2 regions of the Aeromicrobium wangtongii genome follow, and region 2 is predicted to be linked to the other one. Evidence: predicted binding sites of a transcription regulator. Region 2 holds the regulator's gene; the other holds the start of a gene.
What was found. The regulator LexA, encoded in region 2, represses DNA repair genes until DNA is damaged. The targets are predictions, from matches to a motif close to TCGAACANNTGTTCGA.
Positions count from the first base shown of each region.

Region 1 (8,436 bases), 530 kb from region 2:
AGGACGTCCTCGAGGACGGCATCGCCTTCGCCGGCGTCGCCCAGTTCCCGGCACGCGTCAAGTGCGCGCTGCTGGGCTGGATGGCCTGGAAGGACGCCGTGTCGCAAGCACTTGTCACCACCTCCACTTCTTCAACCACGGGAGATCCCGCATGACCACCGACCACAGCGACCTGCCCGAGGTGTCGACGGCACCCGCCGGTGCCACCACGACCGAGGACGTCCTCGAGGCGATGAAGGACGTCGTCGACCCCGAGCTGGGCATCAACGTGGTCGATCTCGGCCTCGTCTACGGAGCCGAGGTCGACGAGCACAGCAACACCGTGCTGTCGATGACGCTGACGTCCGCGGCCTGCCCGCTGACCGATGTCATCGAGGACCAGACCCGCGCCGCGCTGGACGGCATCGTCAACGACTTCCGGATCGAGTGGGTCTGGATGCCGCCGTGGGGCCCGGACAAGATCACCGACGACGGCCGCGAGATGCTCCGCGCCCTCGGCTTCAACATCGGCTGACGAGTCACCCAGTACCGCTGACGAGTCACCCAGGACCGCTGAGGAGTCACAAGGTGTCGAGACTCACGTCTCGATCGTGACTCGTCAGCGGTCCTACGTGACTCGTCGGCGTAGGATGGATGGGTGAGCTTCTACCAGCGGGAATGACGTCGAGCTTCGCTCCGTCGACCCCACTCACACTTCCCATATCGAAGGTTGTTCATGCTCACCGTCTCCAATGTGGAGCTGCGCTTCGGCGCGCGCGTCCTGATGTCCGATGTCTCCTTCCGCGTCGACAAGGGCGACAAGATCGGTCTCGTCGGACGCAATGGCGCCGGCAAGACCACCCTGACCCGGATGCTGTCCGGCGACGGCCAGCCCGCCCAGGGGACGATCACGTCCACGGGCAAGATCGGCTACCTCCCGCAGGACCCCAAGTCCGGCGACCTGTCGACGACCGCTCGTGACCGCATCCTCGGCGCCCGCGGGCTCGACGAGGCGCTCACCGTGATGCGCAAGGCCGAGATCGACATGGGCTCGCCCGATCCGCAGATCGCTGAGAAGGCCATGAAGGCCTACAGCCGGGCCGAGACGATGTTCGGAGCCGGCGGTGGCTATGCCGCCGAGTCCGAGGCCGCGACGATCTCGCACGCCCTGGGACTGCCCGACCGCGTGCTGGACCAGCCGCTGTCGACCCTGTCGGGCGGTCAGCGCCGCCGCATCGAGCTGGCGCGCATCCTGTTCTCCGACGCCGACACGCTGCTGCTCGACGAGCCGACCAACCACCTGGACGCCGACTCGGTCACCTGGCTGCGTGGCTTCCTGAAGACGTACTCCGGCGGCATCGTGATCATCAGCCACGACGTCGACCTGATCGAGGAGACCGTCAACAAGGTCCTGTACCTCGACGCGAACCGCGCCACGATCGACATCTACAACATGGGCTGGAAGTCCTACGTCAAGCAGCGCGAGGCCGACGAGGCCCGTCGCAAGCGCGAGCGTGCCCTCGCGGTCAAGAAGGCCGATGCGCTGACCAGCCAGGCCAACAAGTTCCGCGCCAAGGCGTCGAAGGCGTCCACGGCCCAGCAGATGCTGCGCCGCGCCGAGCAGCTCGTCTCGGGGCTCGAGGGCGAGCGGGTCCAGGACAAGGTCGCCAACATCAAGTTCCCGAAGCCGGCCCCGTGCGGCAAGACGCCGCTCATGGCCGAGGGGCTGTCGAAGTCCTACGGCTCGCTGGAGATCTTCCTGGACGTCGGCCTGGCGATCGACAAGGGCAGCCGCGTCGTGATCCTGGGCCTCAACGGCGCCGGAAAGACCACGCTGCTGCGCATGCTGGCCGGCACGCTGGAGTCCGACGGCGGCAGGATCATCCCGGGCCACGGCCTGAAGATCGGCTACTTCGCGCAGGAGCACGAGACGCTCGACACCTCGCGCACCGTTCTGGAGAACATGCAGGCGCAGGCGCCGCAGCTCACCGACACCGAGGCACGCAGCGTGCTCGGCTCGTTCCTGTTCAGCGGTGACGACACCTCCAAGCCGGCCGGCGTCCTGTCCGGTGGCGAGAAGACGCGTCTGGCCCTGGCCAGCCTCATCGTCTCCAGCGCGAACGTCCTGCTGCTCGACGAGCCCACCAACAACCTCGACCCGGCATCACGCGAAGAGGTGCTGCGCGCGATCCGCAACTACGAGGGTGCCATCGTGCTGGTCTCCCACGACGAGGGCGCTGTGCGGGCCCTGGAGCCCGACCGCGTGCTGCTGCTGCCCGATGGCGACGAGGACCTGTGGTCCGAGTCCTACCTCGACCTGGTCACCCTGGCGTAGGGCGCGCGGCTCCGCCGCTCCGGCCGTTCGTACCTCACGGCCGCCGGGCTTCGCCCGGGCGCCTGCCTTCGGTCGCTTCGCTCCCTCGGCCCATGGTCGGGACGAGTCCTCCGGCCGTTCGTACCTCACGGCCGCCGGGCTTCGCCCGGGCGCCTGCCTTCGGTCGCTTCGCTCCCTCGGCCCATGGTCGGGACGAGTCCTCCGGGCGTTCGTACCTCACGGCCGCCGGGCTTCGCCCGGGCGCCTGCCTTCGGTCGCTTCGCTCCCTCGGCCCATGGTCGGGACGAGCTGCCGCTCGGCGGCGAACCCGTCGATGCGGGTGGGCTTGCGGCGTTCCTTGGCCTCGGCGCGCGCGAACCAGAAGTAGCCGACGACGGCCAGCAGGGCGAAGAACCACCACTGCAGGGCGTAGAAGAAGTGCGGACCCTGCCCGAGCTCCGGCTTCGGCTCGACGGCCAGCCCGGCCGACGGTGCGGGGGACTGCTTCTGCAGGTTGACGTAGCCATCGATGAGGTCGTACGGGACGAAGTCGGCCATTCCGTCGCTGGAGATGGCACGGACCTGGCCGTCGTTGGGCCGGACAGCGCCGCCAGTGGCGCCGTTGTCCTTGCGCAGCCAACCCTCGATCGTGACCTCACCCGTTGCCGGATCCGGGACGTCGGGATGGCTGACGTTGTTCTGGGTCTCCATCCAGCCGCGGTCGACCAGGAGGGCCGCGCCCGAGTCGAGGACGAGCGGTGTGACGACGTTGACGCCGGGCGCGCCGTCGCGGGTCGAGAACTTGACCGTGACCTGGTGGTCGAGGTCATAGGTGCCGGTGGCGCGGACGCGGGTCCACTCGTTCGACTTGTCGACCTCGGTGCCGGCAGGCAGTGCGGTGGACAGGTCGACGGGGTCGGCTCCGAAGTGCTTGGTGATCGCGTCATTGCGGTCGAATCGCTGCTGGAGCTTGTCCATCTGCCAGAAACCGAGACGGGTGCAGATGGCGGCGAGCAGGACCACGAAGATGGCAAAGCCGATCCAGCGTGCGCTCAGAAGGAAGCGGTACACACCACGAGATTAGTTCGCCGTCCAAGCACGCTCCGAGCGGGCTGGTCCGATCGACCTAGGATGTACCAATGGAGCTGATCGACAGGCACGGGCGGGTCGCGACGGACCTGCGCGTGTCGTTGACCGATCGGTGCAATCTGCGCTGCCAGTACTGCATGCCGGCCGAAGGGCTCGACTGGCTCCCGACCGAGGACACGCTGACCGATGACGAGCTGAACCGGCTGATCCGCATCGGCGTCGAGGTGCTCGGCATCCGCGACGTCCGGTTCACCGGCGGCGAGCCGCTGCTGCGCCGCAGCCTGCCGTCGATCGTGGCCACGACCAAGGCGCTCCCGTCCCGCCCGCGGACCGCGATGACGTCCAACGGCCTGGGACTCAAGCACACCGCCGGGGCACTGGCTGCCGCCGGGCTCGACCGGGTCAACATCAGCCTCGACACGACCGATCCGGCGACCTTCGAGCGGATCACGCGGCGCAATCGGCTCCACGACGTCATCGACGGTCTCGCAGCGGCCCACGAGGCCGGCCTGCGCCCGGTCAAGATCAATGCGGTGCTGCTGCGCGGCATCAACGACCACGAAGCACCCGATCTGCTGCGCTGGTCCATGAAGCACGAGTACGAGCTGCGGTTCATCGAGCAGATGCCGCTCGACGCACAGCACGGGTGGAGCCGTGAGGCCATGGTCACCGCGGACGAGACGCTCGCGCTGCTCGGCGATCACTTCCGGCTGACACCGCTGGACGGCCGCGGGTCCGCACCGGCCGAGAAGTTCCTCGTCGACGACGGCCCCCACACCGTCGGCATCATCGGCTCGGTCACCAAGCCGTTCTGCGGCGACTGCAACCGCGTCCGCCTGACCGCGGACGGTCAGATCATGAACTGCCTGTTCGCCCGCGAGGAGTCAGATCTGCGAGCCTCGATGCGTGCCGGCGCCTCGGACGTCCAGATCGCCGAGCGCTGGGCGGCAGCGATGATGACCAAGCTGCCCGGCCACGGCATCGACGACCCGACGTTCCTGCAGTCGGACCGGCCGATGTCGGCCATCGGCGGCTGAGCCGGCCCGGCTCAGACCGGCTGGGTCTCGCGGTAGAAGCCGCGAGCGTCCAGGAACGAGCGCAGCGACTGCTCGTGCTCGGCGCAGGCCAGCCAGATCTTGCGGCGGTCGGGGGTGTGCAGCTTCGGGTTGTTCCACACCACCTGGTGCTGCGCGGCGGCGGTGCATCCCTTGGCCGAGCAGATCAGCTCCTCAGCCATGGTCGATCTCGGGGGAGCGAGGCGCATCGATCTGCTTGCCGTTCTCGGGGCCGAACGGGGACGGCCCGTCGCCCTTCTTGCGCACGCCCGCGTTGGCGAACACCACGGCGATGTAGGGCAGGAAGAGCGCACCGACGAACATCAGCCAGCCGAGCACCTTCCACGGCATCGGCTGCATGACCAGCACGACGCCGCCCAGGAAGCACACGGTGCGGATCCCCATCGAGATGGCGTATCGCTTCTCGCGACGCACCCGGTCGGCGGTCTGTGACTCGGCGGCTGTGGTGATCGAGAAGACCTGCTGCTTGCGGGGTTCGCGGGGTTCTGGCACCTACTCAGCCTACGCCGGTGGCTGAACCGTGCAGGACGTACGCCGCGCCTCTCGCCGTCAGCCCGTCCGGGGCCGTACCCTCATGGGCATGACTGACCGCACTTACCGCATCACCGAGATCGTCGGCACGTCCCCCGAGGGTGTCACGGAGGCCGTCGAGAACGGCATCAATCGGGCCACCAAGACGCTGCGCCACCTGGACTGGTTCGAGGTGACTGGCATCCGCGGGCAGATCACCGACAGCGATGTCTCCCACTACCAGGTGTCGATGAAGATCGGGTTCCGTCTCGAAGACGACGAGTGAGTCCGGGGCGTCCCACCGACTGAGCTGGGCTCAGTCGGTGGAGGCGAACCGGCGCAGCACTGCGGCGCTGCCTGACAGCACGATCACGACGCTGCCGTAGACGTAGGTCGTCTGGGCGAGTCCGAGGTGCGGCGCGGCGATGCCGGCCAGCACCGCCGGGATGCCGAAGGCCAGATAGCTGATGACGAACACCGCGGCAAAGAGTTCGCCGCGCTCGTGCGGCGCGGCCAGCGGCGTGATGGAGCGCATGATGCCCAGGAACGACGTCCCGAACCCGACGCCCACGACGACGGCGGCTGCGATGAAGCCCCAGTACGATCCCGCCGCCAGCGCGACCAGGGTCAAGCCCGTCCCGATGGCCAGAGATGTCGTCCCGCCGATCGTGACGCGTCGGGACGTGCCGCCGCGCGCCACGAAGCACGCCAGGGAGCCGACGCCGGTCAGCACCGCGACCACGAGACCCTGCTCGACGTGCAGCTCCCCACCAAGCTCCTGACCGACGAGCGGCGCTCCCAGGGACAGGTACAGGCCGCTGGTGGCCCAGGCGGCGAACAGCGCCGGAGCGCTGCGCAGGAAGGGGCCTCGCGCCGCGAGCGGGAGGCCCACGCGGGGACGGAACGACCGGAGGAGTCCCTCGTGGCGCGGCGATGTCTCCGGCACCAACCAGATCGTGGCCGCGAGCGCCAGGTACACCGCGGTGAGCGATCCGAAGACAGCGGTCATCGCGGAGGACGCGTGGTCCAGCAGGAGCCCGGCCACCAACGCGCCGGCGCCCAGACCTGCCAAGGGCCCGACACTGTTGAGGGTCGCGGCGGACCCCGGGCGGCCCGGCGGCTCCAGGTCGACCACGGCTGCGGACAGGGCCGATATCAACAGCCCCGCGGCGGCGCCCTGCACGATCCGGGCGATCACGAGCACCGTGACGCTGTCGGCGTGCCAGAAGGCGATCATGCTCAGGGCCAGCACGAGGAATCCGGCCGAGACGACGGGCCGGCGTCCGATGTGGTCCGACGTCGCGCCGGTGACGAGCAACGTCAGCAGCAGAGCCACCGCGTACACGGCGAAGATCGTCGTCGACGTGGTGGCCGAGAAGCCGATGTCCTGTTGCAGCACGGGGTAGAACGGCGAGGGTGCGCTCGCCCCGGCCATCATCGCGATCACGGCTGCGATGACCAGGACGAATCCGGGAGTCGGTGTGGACCGGAGGGTCGTTGCAGCAGTAGTGGTGTCGACGGACATGCTGGACCTCTAGTGGCAATAGTTCGAAAAAGTTGGAACTGAAGCCACGGTACGCGCACCAGTCAGGAAAGTTCAAGTATTATCGAACCATGGCGACTGTCAAGCAGCTTCCGCACCCGCGAGTCGCGGACGTGCCGCTGACCGAGGTGCTGTTCGCCCTGAGTGACCCCGCCCGGCTCGAGATCGTCCGCGAGCTCGCCAATGGCCCGTTGAGCATGGCCGAGTGCGGGGCGACCAACCCTGATCTCCCGAAGTCGACCAAGTCGCACCTCATGAAGGTGCTGCGCGAGGCAGGCATCGTCCGCAACGAGCCGGATGGTCGCCAGCGCATCGTGAGCCTGCGCAGGGAAGAGCTCGACGAATCGTTCCCGGGCCTGCTCGAGGCTGTTCTCGGTGTGACCGAGGGCTCCGACTAGCCGGAATTCGCACTGATATTGCAGTACATTTCTAGGTCTACCCTCTTGCGGTGAACGAGGGCCCCGCGATAGAATCGAACATACGTTCTAGTCGCTTCGGAGTCCGTCCATGATCCTCGATCAGCTGTCATCGGTCAGTGATGATGTGGCTGCGCTCGAGCCCTGGACGTTGACCGGTGGCGAGGTCAAGCAGGTCGCGATTGCGGTCGCGAGGGCCCGCACGTCGATGGACGCAGCGTTGTCGCGGCTGGCAGGGTGCGCCGAGGAGATGGGTCTTGCCAAGGATGACGGGGCGACGTCGACGACGGTGTGGTTGGCGAACGCCACTGGCATCAGCAAGGGCGAGGCGGCCAAGCTGGTCAGCCTCGCGCGGGTGAGCGGTGTCGAGGCCACCCAAGCAGCCTGGGCCGCTGGTGGGCTGTCGACGGATCAGGCGTCAGTGATCATGAAGGCCATCGACGCCTTGCCGGACTGGTGCGGTGACGAAGAACGCGGCGATGCCGAGGCGCATCTGATCCGCCTGGCTGGCGAGTACGGTCTGGATGATCTGAAGCGGCTGGCGAACAGAGTCCTCGAAGTGATCGACCCCGATGGTGCGGACGAGCACTTGGGTGAGCAGCTGCGCAAGCAGGAGCAGAAGGGCTGGGACGCCACCAAGCTCAGCATCCGTCGCCGTGGAGATGGCACCACGCATGGGGCGTTCACGATCCCCGACGCTGACGCGGACACCTTGCGCGCTGCGCTGGAAGGAATCATCGCCCCACGCCGGACGGCGGCGAATGCTGAGCACCACGGCATGGGCGCCGACGACTGGCTGGCGCTGCCGAGGGACCGCAAGCTCGGGCACGCGTTCACCGAGCTCATCACGCACCTGCCGACAGGGGCTTTGCCGCAGTCCGGCGGGCTGGCGGCCACTGTCGCGGTCACCGTCGATGTCGACGACCTCCGCACCGGGCAAGGCGTCGCCGAGAACACCTCCGGCACGACGATGTCAGCGCGGAAGGCCCAGCGGCTGGCGTGCAACGCTCACCTGGTGGCGCTGTACCTGGAGAACGGCACCCGGGTCATCGACCACGGCATGACCAAACGGCTGTACGACCGCCACCAGCGCCTCGCCCTGGCCGTCCGGGACAAGGGGTGCGTCTTCCCGGACTGCGACCGGCCACCGGCGTGGTGCGAAGCCCACCACCTGAGCTTCTGGTCAGAGGGCGGACCGACCGACCTGAACAACGCGGCACTGTTGTGCCACTTCCATCATTTCCTGGTCCACGAGGGCGAGTGGGAAGCGCGCATGGGCAAGGACGGGGTCCCCGAGATCATCCCGCCACCCCGCATCGACCCAGAGCAGAGACCCAGACGCCACGCCAGGTTCATCCAGCAAGAACCCCGCGCCGCCTAGGAGGCGTCGGCCTCGTCGGCCGCCTCGACCTCCTCGCGGGTGATGCCCAGGAGATAGACGATCGCGTCGAGGTACGGGACGTTGACCGAGGTCCTGGCCTGGTCGCGCACCAGCGGCTTGGCGTTGAA
Region 1 covers NZ_CP102173.1:1,728,648-1,737,083, forward strand. Annotated here, with positions in the region: gene sufU (Fe-S cluster assembly sulfur transfer protein SufU) at 1-155, shown strand, start outside; gene NQV15_RS08585 (metal-sulfur cluster assembly factor) at 152-514, shown strand; gene NQV15_RS08590 (ABC-F family ATP-binding cassette domain-containing protein) at 716-2,314, shown strand; gene NQV15_RS08595 (SURF1 family cytochrome oxidase biogenesis protein) at 2,531-3,364, opposite strand; gene moaA (GTP 3',8-cyclase MoaA) at 3,433-4,419, shown strand; gene NQV15_RS08605 (acetone carboxylase) at 4,431-4,619, opposite strand; gene NQV15_RS08610 (DUF3099 domain-containing protein) at 4,612-4,950, opposite strand; gene NQV15_RS08615 (dodecin) at 5,039-5,254, shown strand; gene NQV15_RS08620 (MFS transporter) at 5,285-6,493, opposite strand; gene NQV15_RS08625 (ArsR/SmtB family transcription factor) at 6,583-6,909, shown strand; gene NQV15_RS08630 (HNH endonuclease signature motif containing protein) at 7,019-8,308, shown strand; gene serB (phosphoserine phosphatase SerB) at 8,305-8,436, opposite strand, start outside.
Region 1: a site for LexA is predicted at 6,984-6,999, ahead of NQV15_RS08630 (HNH endonuclease signature motif containing protein). Genes of this name have one in related genera too.

Region 2 (8,436 bases):
CGAGGCCGTCCGCGCGATACCGCCGCGCCAGGCGGGGAGGGTCTTGACGACGCGCGCGGTGCCGAACATCCCCACCAGCTCGGCGGCCACCTTCTCGGGCGTCAGCATGACGCCGGCCGCCAGCGCCTCGCGGGCCCCGCCTCGGACGTCGAAGCCGTCGACCATCGCGGTGGCGACGCCGTCGGGGCACACCGCGTGCACGCCGATCCCGTCGTCGTGCAGCTCGGCGGCCACCGAGGTGACGACGGAGAGGACCGCGGCCTTCGTGGCGGCGTAGACGCTCAGGCCGGGAACCGGTGCGTGCGCGCTGAGCGAGGCGAGCACACCGATCTCGCCGCCGGGGACGCCATCGCTCGCCTGGGCGCGGAACGCGTCGGTCGCCACCCGCAGGCCCCACATCACGCCGAGCACGTTGACGTCGACCGTCAGACGCACCTGCTCGTCGGTCAGCTCCGGCAGGTCGCCGTCGAAGGCAACGCCGGCATTGCACACCCACGCACCCAGCGGTGCGATCTCCCGCGCCAGATCGGCCACCGCCCGGTTCGCCGCCGGGTCCGTGACGTCCAGCGCCAGTCCGGAGTGCGCGCCGAGCTCGGTCGCGGTCCGCTGCGCACCCGCCGCGTCGACGTCGGTCACCAGCACGTCGTAGCCGCGCTCGACCAGCTCGGCGCAGATCGCTCGCCCGATCCCCCGCGCACCTCCCGTCACGACGGCAGATCGACGGGTTCCGGGACTCACGCGGGGCTGGCTCACGCCGAAAACCTAGGCCACCCCCTCGCGACACGCCATCGAACATATGTTTGAACATGCGCCCCGGTTCGGGATAGCCTTTCCCCATGACCGATGATCGCAACGCCGACGTCACCGAGCTGCCCGACGGCCCCGCCGACTCCTCGGGCCTCACCACGCGCCAGCGCAAGGTGCTGGAGTTCTTGCGCGACGAGATCGAGAAGCGCGGCTACCCGCCCAGCATGCGCGAGATCGGTGCAGCGGTCGGCCTGACCAGCACCTCGTCGGTCGCCCACCAGCTGCGGGCACTCGAGGGGCTGGGCTACGTCAAGCGCGATCCCAACCGTCCCCGCGCCCTGGAGATCTTCCTGCCGGACGTCCTGAAGGCACGCCGCTCGATGAGCGGCGCGCCCGAGGGTGACAGCGGGGTCGACGAGACCGGCATCGGCGACGCAATGCCCAGCGCGGTCAACATCCCGATGGTGGGACGTATCGCGGCCGGCGGTCCGATCCTGGCCGAGCAGCGCGTCGAGGAGATCTTCCCGATGCCCAAGTCGCTGGTCGGCGAGGGGACGCTGTTCATGCTGGAGGTCTCCGGCGACTCGATGGTCGACGCGGCGATCTGCAGCGGCGACTACGTGGTCATCCGCCAGCAGCCCGATGCCGAGAACGGGGAGATCGTCGCGGCGATGCTCGACGGTGAGGCCACGGTCAAGACCTTCCAGCGCAAGGACGGCAAGGTCTGGCTGCTGCCGCACAACGACGACTACTCCCCCATCGACGGCACCCACGCCACGATCCTGGGCAAGGTCACCGCGGTCATCCGGCGCGTCTGAGCACTGCCCCGACCGGACTGGCGGTCCCGCGAGGCGGGACCAACGATGAGGGTTTGGGGTAGTCCTAGCTACCCAAAACCATCATCCTGCGTCCCCCACCACGATCCGCACGCCAAGGCGGGACCGACGATGAGGGTTTTGGGCAGTCCTGGCTACCCAAAATCCTCATCGTCGGTCCGCCGCGCCGGTCAGGCGGGGTGGTTCTGGCGCGCCTGCCAGGCGCTGCGGACCATCTCCTCGACCGAGTGGCTCATGGTCCAGCCGAGGTCCCGGGTGGCCAGCTCTCCGGAGGCCACGATGCGCGCGGGGTCCCCGGGGCGGCGGTCGGCGATCTCGGGCTCGAAGTCGATGCCGGTCGCTGCGGCCACGGCGGTCATGATCTCGCGCACCGACACCCCGTCGCCGCTGCCCAGGTTGTAGACCGGCTCCAGGTCTTCGCCGGCCAGCAGCTTCTTGGCGGCGACCACGTGCGCGTCGGCCAGGTCGGCGACGTGCACGTAGTCACGCACGCACGTCCCGTCGGGCGTCGGGTAGTCGGTGCCGTTGATGCGCGGCGTGCGCCCATCGACCAGGGCGTCCAGGACCAGCGGGAACAGGTTGTGAGGGCTGGTGTCGTAGAGCTCGGGGACGGCCGAGCCGACCACGTTGAAGTAGCGCAGCGAGGTGTGGTGCAGGCCGAACGCCTTGGCGGCATCGCGCAGCAGCCACTCCCCGATCAGCTTGCTCTCGCCGTACGGCGACTCCGGCGTGGTCGAGGTCTGCTCGGTGACCAGGTCGACATCGGGCGTGCCGTAGACCGCGGCGCTGGAGGAGAACACGATCTTGTCGACGTCGGCCTCGTGCATGGCCCGCAGCAGCGCAACGGTTCCCTGGACGTTCTGCTCGTAGGTGTGCAGCGGGCGCTGCACCGAGACGCCGGCGTACTTGAACCCGGCCAGGTGCACCACGGCGTCGACGCCGTGCTCGGACATCGCCCGGGTGACGGTGGCCGAGTCCAGGATCGAGCACTCGACGAAGGGCACGTCGTCCGGCACGAACTCGCGGTGGCCGCTGGACAGGTCGTCCACGACGACACAGTCCAGCCCTGCCAGGCCGAAGGCACGCACGATGTGGGAACCGATGTAGCCGGCGCCGCCGGTCACGAGGACAGTCATGGCCCCAGCCTGTCACGGCCCGGGAACGGACGTTCCCGGGGCCGGTGGTCCGCCGTGATCACTTGAAGCGCAGGTGCCCCGCGTTGTAGGTGCGTCCGGCCTTGACCTTGATGTAGTGCTTGCCGGTGAACGTGCGGCCGATACCACGCCAGGAGTCAGCGTTGAGGGTGATCTTCCAGCGGCCCGGGGTCAGGCCGGCGACGTAGAAGTTGCCGCGGCCGTCGGTCAGGTCCGTGCGCAGGACGCGCTTGCCGTCCTGCGACGTCAGCGTCACCATCATCTCGGTGCCCGTCTTGCCCTTGACGCGGCTGACGTGGCCCTTGACGATGGCGCCCTTCTTGGAGATCACCCGGGTGCTCCGGCTGTTGCCGGTGCCCGAGATGTCGATCGTCTTGATGCCGCCGGCGCCCAGCGCCTTGCAGTGCGTCCGGTACATCCAGCCCTTGAAGCCGCGCGGCTTCTTGCCCTGCTCGGCGCTCGTGGCGGGATTGGGGTTGGCCCGACGGGCGATGCCCTCGAGTCCACTGTTCGCGCCGCCCGACAGCTTGCTCAGGTACGGGAAGGACTTCCAGCGCTCGGGGCCGCGGTCGAGGCCCTTGAAGTAGGTGTTGTTGTTGGTGAACCGGCTCGGGTACCAGTCGGCGCAACCGGTACGGCGGCCCAGCTCGACGTAGTAGCGACCCGGTGCCAGGTTGTAGAACGTCGCGCTGCCGGCGCGGGTCGTGGCCTTCTGCGCCACGACGGGCGAGGCCAGGACCGGCACGCCCGGCTGGGCCTCGCGGATGCTGACCCACCGGTCGCCCTGCGCCGTGGGCTTGAAGCCCCGGAACGCGCCGTTGACCGTCAGGTGGTTGCCACTGGCGCCGACCTCGACCGGGTGGTTCGTGCCGGCAGGGTTCAGCGCCAGCATGTTGGACCGGGAGTAGCGGTAGTTCTGCACGTCGAAGCAGCTGCCGAAGCTGTTGTTCCAGCGCTCGTCATCACCCAGTCGGGCCGCGACCATGTAGCGCTTGTCGCCGGAGCCGTAGGGCAGGAAGTCGACCCGGTAGGTGCCGTTCGAGGCCGTGGTGGTCGCGTACACGTTCGCGCAGCCCGGGATGTCCAGCTCCCGCCGGGCCTCCTTGCCGCCCTTGTAGGACGGGGGTGCTGCGGCCACGGTGATCCGCGAGCCGGCCGGCGCGGTGCCGGAGAGCGTGGTGTACCGGAAGTCGGCCCGGAACGCGCCGTACTTGGTGGCCTTCACGACCGTCGCGTCACGCAGGTAGCGCCCACCGGTCGTGGGCTTTCCGTTCTTGCCGCGCCAGAACCAGGACCGGGCCGAGCCCGCGGTGGCGGGCGCGGAGATGCGCAACCGGTACGGACGCGAGGTCTTGTTCTTGGTGCCGTTCAGCGGGACGCTGAAGGAGTACCTGCCGCCGTCGGGGACGTTGTTGGCGAAGCGCACCACCTTGGTGTTGCCGCCGCGGACGACCGAGAGCAGCTCGACGCGGACGGGGCCGACGGTGCCGGCTCCGCCGGGACCGCTGACTGTTCCGGTGATCTGCTGCGCCCGAACTGCCTGGGCGGGTGAGGCGACCAGCACCCCACCGACAAGCGCCCCGAGGGCAGGAACCAGCAGGACGGCACGCAACTTCATAGGATCCCCGTGGTGATAGGTCGAACAACTCGATGACACTATCAGCCGTCAGCGGCGTTAGCGGCCTCATCGAGACGGCGAAGTGCAGCCAGTGCCACATTCCGGTCGGTGGTGCGCCACATGTCCGGCATCGAAGCGGTCAGGAACGACCCGTACCGTGCGGTCACCAGGCGGGGATCGAGGACGGCCACGACCCCGCGATCGGTCCCCCGCCGGATGAGGCGGCCCGTGCCCTGCGCCAGCAGCAGTGCAGCATGCTGCGCCGCGACGCTCATGAAGCCGTTGCCGCCACGCTTCTCCACCAGCCGCTGGCGGGCGCTCATCAGTGGATCGTCGGGCCGCGGGAACGGGATGCGGTCGATGATGACGAGCTGGCAGGTGTCGCCGGGCAGGTCGACGCCCTGCCACAGGCTGAGGGTGCCGAACAGGCATGCGCTGGGGGTCTCGGCGAACCGGCGCGCGAGCTCGGGCAGCTGCGCATCGCCCTGGCACCAGATGTCGAGATCGGGCAACCGCTCGCGGACCTCCTCGGCGGCCTTCTCCGCGCCGCGGCGCGAGGAGAACAGGCCGAGCGTCCGGCCGCCGGCGGCCTCGATCAGATCGGTGATCTCGGCGAGCTGCGCCTCCTCCAGGCCGTCGCGGCCCGGCGCGGGCAGGTGCTTGGCGACGTACAGCATGCCCTGCTTGGCGTAGTCGAACGGCGAGCCGACGTCGAGCGACGTCCACGGCGGGTCGTCGCCCCACAGGCCGAGCGAGCGGGCGACGGGCTCGAAGCCGCCGCCGAGCTTGAGGGTCGCGCTGGTCAGCACCACGGTCTTGTCGGCGAAGAGCTTGTCACGCAGCGCCCCGGAGACGTCGATCGGCGCGATGTGCAGCTGCTTGTTGCCCTTGAACTCGCTGATCCACAAGACCTCGGTCTCGCCCTTGGCGGCCATGCGCTCGGCGATCTTGCGGACGTCGTCCACCATGCCGCGGGCCTGCTGGAGGGCGGCATCGGGCTCGCTCTTGTCCTCCTTGGGGAACGCCGAGAGGCAGGCACGGGCGCTGTCGCGCACCAGCGCCAGGACCGCCTCCAGTGGCTGGGGCAGCTCGTCGATGCGCCCCGCTTCCGTGCGGGCCAGGATGTCGGCCAGCGCGTCGGAGGCGTCAGTGAGGTCATCGCCCTCCCCCGAGCTGATCCGGGCCCGCGCGCGGCGGGCGGCGCGCTCGACGATGACCGGGTCGAGCTCGTCGGTGGACGCCTGCGTCACGCGGGCCGCCAGCTCGTGGGCCTCGTCCACGACCACCGCGTCGTACTCGGGCAGCATCGGCACACCGTCGATCGCGTCGATGGCCAGCAGCGCGTGGTTGGTCACGACCACCTGGGCGTTGTGGGCGTCCTCGCGGGCCAGCTCGGCGAAGCACTCCAGCGCGTGCGCGCACCGAGATGCTCCCAGGCACTCGCGGTGGTTGACGCTGACCTGGCGCCACGCGCGGTCGTTGTGCGCGGGCGCGGAGTCCCGGTCGCCCGTGTGGCCGCGGGCCGCCTGCTCCTCGGCCCACTCGCGCAGCTCGAGCACCTCGGCACCCAGCGATCCCTCGGGGATCTCGACCAGCGTGCCCTGGTCGTCGGGCGCGCCCTCGCGGACCCGGTGCAGGCACGCGTAGTTGCCGCGGCCCTTGACCACGGCGTGGTGGGGCACCTTGTCGAGCGTGGCCCGGGCGGCTTCCTTGAGGGCGGGGATGTCGCGCTCGACCAGCTGGTGCTGCAGGTTCAGTGTCGCGGTCGCGACCACGACCCGCTTGCCGTGCAGCAGGCTCGGCACCAGGTAGCCCAGCGACTTGCCGGTGCCGGTGCCGGCCTGGACCAGCAGGTGCTCGCCGCTGTCGAGGGCGTTCTTGACGGCCTCGGCCATCTGGATCTGCCCGGGACGGTCCTGCCCCCCGACGGACTCGACGGCGGCGTGGAGGACGTCACGGATCGAGGGCACACCCTAGGTTATCCGGGCTCGGCCTCCGGGCCCTCATCCCGTCCACAGCCGGTCAGGCCGTGTAGGGCTCCAGCTCGCTGGCGAGGGCTCCGTTGACGCGGGCCACGACGTGCGTGCCGTCCGCCTCGTGGTCGAGGGACTCGATCTCGCCCTCGGTGTGGATCTGGTTGAGCAGATCGCCCCGGGCGTACGGGAGGACGACATCGACGTGCACCGAGGGCTGCGGCAGATCGGCCTCGATCGCGCTGAGCAGCTCGTCGATGCCCTCGCCGGTACGTGCGCTGACCACGACAGCGTGCGGCTCGCGCACCAGCAGCTGCTTGATGGCCATCGGGTCGGCGGCGTCGGCCTTGTTGATCACCAGGATCTCGGGGATCTCGTGGGCACCGGCCTCGAGCACGACCTGTCGGACCGCGGCGATCTGGCCCTCCGGATCGGGGTCGGAGCCGTCGACGACGTGCAGGATCAGGTCGGACTCGGCGACCTCCTCCAGCGTCGAGCGGAACGCCTCGACCAGCTGGTGCGGCAGGTTGCGGACCAGGCCGACGGTGTCGGACAGGGTGTAGACGCGTCCGTCGGACGTCTGCGTGCGCCGTGTCGTCGGGTCGAGCGTCGCGAACAGCGCGTTCTCGACCAGCACCCCGGCGTCCGTCAACCGGTTGAGCAGGCTGGACTTGCCGGCGTTGGTGTAGCCCGCGATCGCCACCGACGGGATGTCGTGGCGCTTGCGGTTGCCCTTCTTGGTCTCGCGGGCCTTGCTGAGCTCGGCGAGCTCACGGCGCAGCTTGGTCATCTTCATCTCGATGCGACGACGGTCGGTCTCGAGCTTGGTCTCACCGGGGCCACGGCCACCGATGCCCTCACCGGCGGCGGCCTGGCCGCCCGCCTGGCGGGACAGGTTGCCGCCCCAGCCGCGAAGACGCTGCTTCTGGTACTGCAGCTGGGCGAGCTCGACCTGCGCCTTGCCCTCCTTGCTCTTGGCGTGCTGGGCGAAGATGTCCAGGATCAATGCGGTGCGGTCGACGACCTTGACCTTGATCTTGTCCTCGAGGTTGCGCAGCTGGCTGGGCGCCAGCGCACCGTCGCAGATCACCGTGTCGGCGCCGGTCGCCTCGACGGCGGCGCGCAGGTCGTCGACCTTGCCCGAGCCGATGTACGTCGCCGGGTCGGGCTTCTGCCGACGCTGGATCAGCGCGTCCAGCACCTCGGAGCCGGCCGTCTCGGCCAGCAGCTTGAGCTCTGCCATCGAGTTCTCCGCATCCTCCGCGGTGCCCTCGGTCCAGACGCCGACGAGCACGACGCGCTCGAGGCGCAGCTGCCGGTACTCGACCTCGGTGATGTCCTCGAGCTCGGTGCGCAGGTTCGCCACGCGGCGCAGCGAGTTGCGCTCCTCGAGCTCCAGACCGTCGACGCCCTGGGGCGCGGGTCCGGTGGTCGTCGAGGTGCTGGTGTGTTCGGTCATGCAGTCCAATCCATGGTGCCCCGGGCGACGATCTGCGCGGGACCGGTGAGAACGATGTGGTCATCGGCGTTCCAGCTGACGTGCACGGTACCGCCGGGGACGTCGACCCGATAGGTGATGGGTCGCTCGGCTCCGTCGGCCACCGCGGTGGCCACGGCCACGGCGCAGGCGCCGGTGCCACAAGAACGCGTCTCCCCCGAGCCTCGCTCGTGCACACGCATTGCCACGTGGCGCTCGCCCTCGCGGACGACGAACTCGATGTTGACGCCTTCGGGGTAGACCGACTCGTCGAACTCGGGCTGCGTCAGCAAGGTGCCGGCGTCGCCCAGCCGGTCGACGAAGGCGACAGCGTGGGGATTGCCAGTTCTAACATCCTGGGCCTCCCAGGTGTTCCCGGCCGCGCTGACCTTCGAGACACCCTGCACCTGCGGGACGCCCATGTCGACGCTGATCTCCGCCCCTTGAGCCTGTCGAAAGGAGATCTCCTTGTCCCCATCCCGCGTGCCGACGACGAACGGCTCGCTCGGGTCGACGAGGCCCTCCTGCACCAGGTGCAGCGCGAAGACCCGCATGCCGTTGCCGCACATCTCGCTGATCGACCCGTCGGCGTTGCGGTAGTCCATGAACCACTCGCCGGCCGACGGCAGGC
Region 2 covers NZ_CP102173.1:2,256,125-2,264,560, forward strand. Annotated here, with positions in the region: gene NQV15_RS11060 (SDR family NAD(P)-dependent oxidoreductase) at 1-753, opposite strand, end outside; gene lexA (transcriptional repressor LexA) at 837-1,565, shown strand; gene galE (UDP-glucose 4-epimerase GalE) at 1,754-2,719, opposite strand; gene NQV15_RS11075 (selenium-binding family protein) at 2,778-4,355, opposite strand; gene NQV15_RS11080 (ATP-dependent DNA helicase) at 4,397-6,325, opposite strand; gene hflX (GTPase HflX) at 6,378-7,787, opposite strand; gene dapF (diaminopimelate epimerase) at 7,784-8,436, opposite strand, start outside.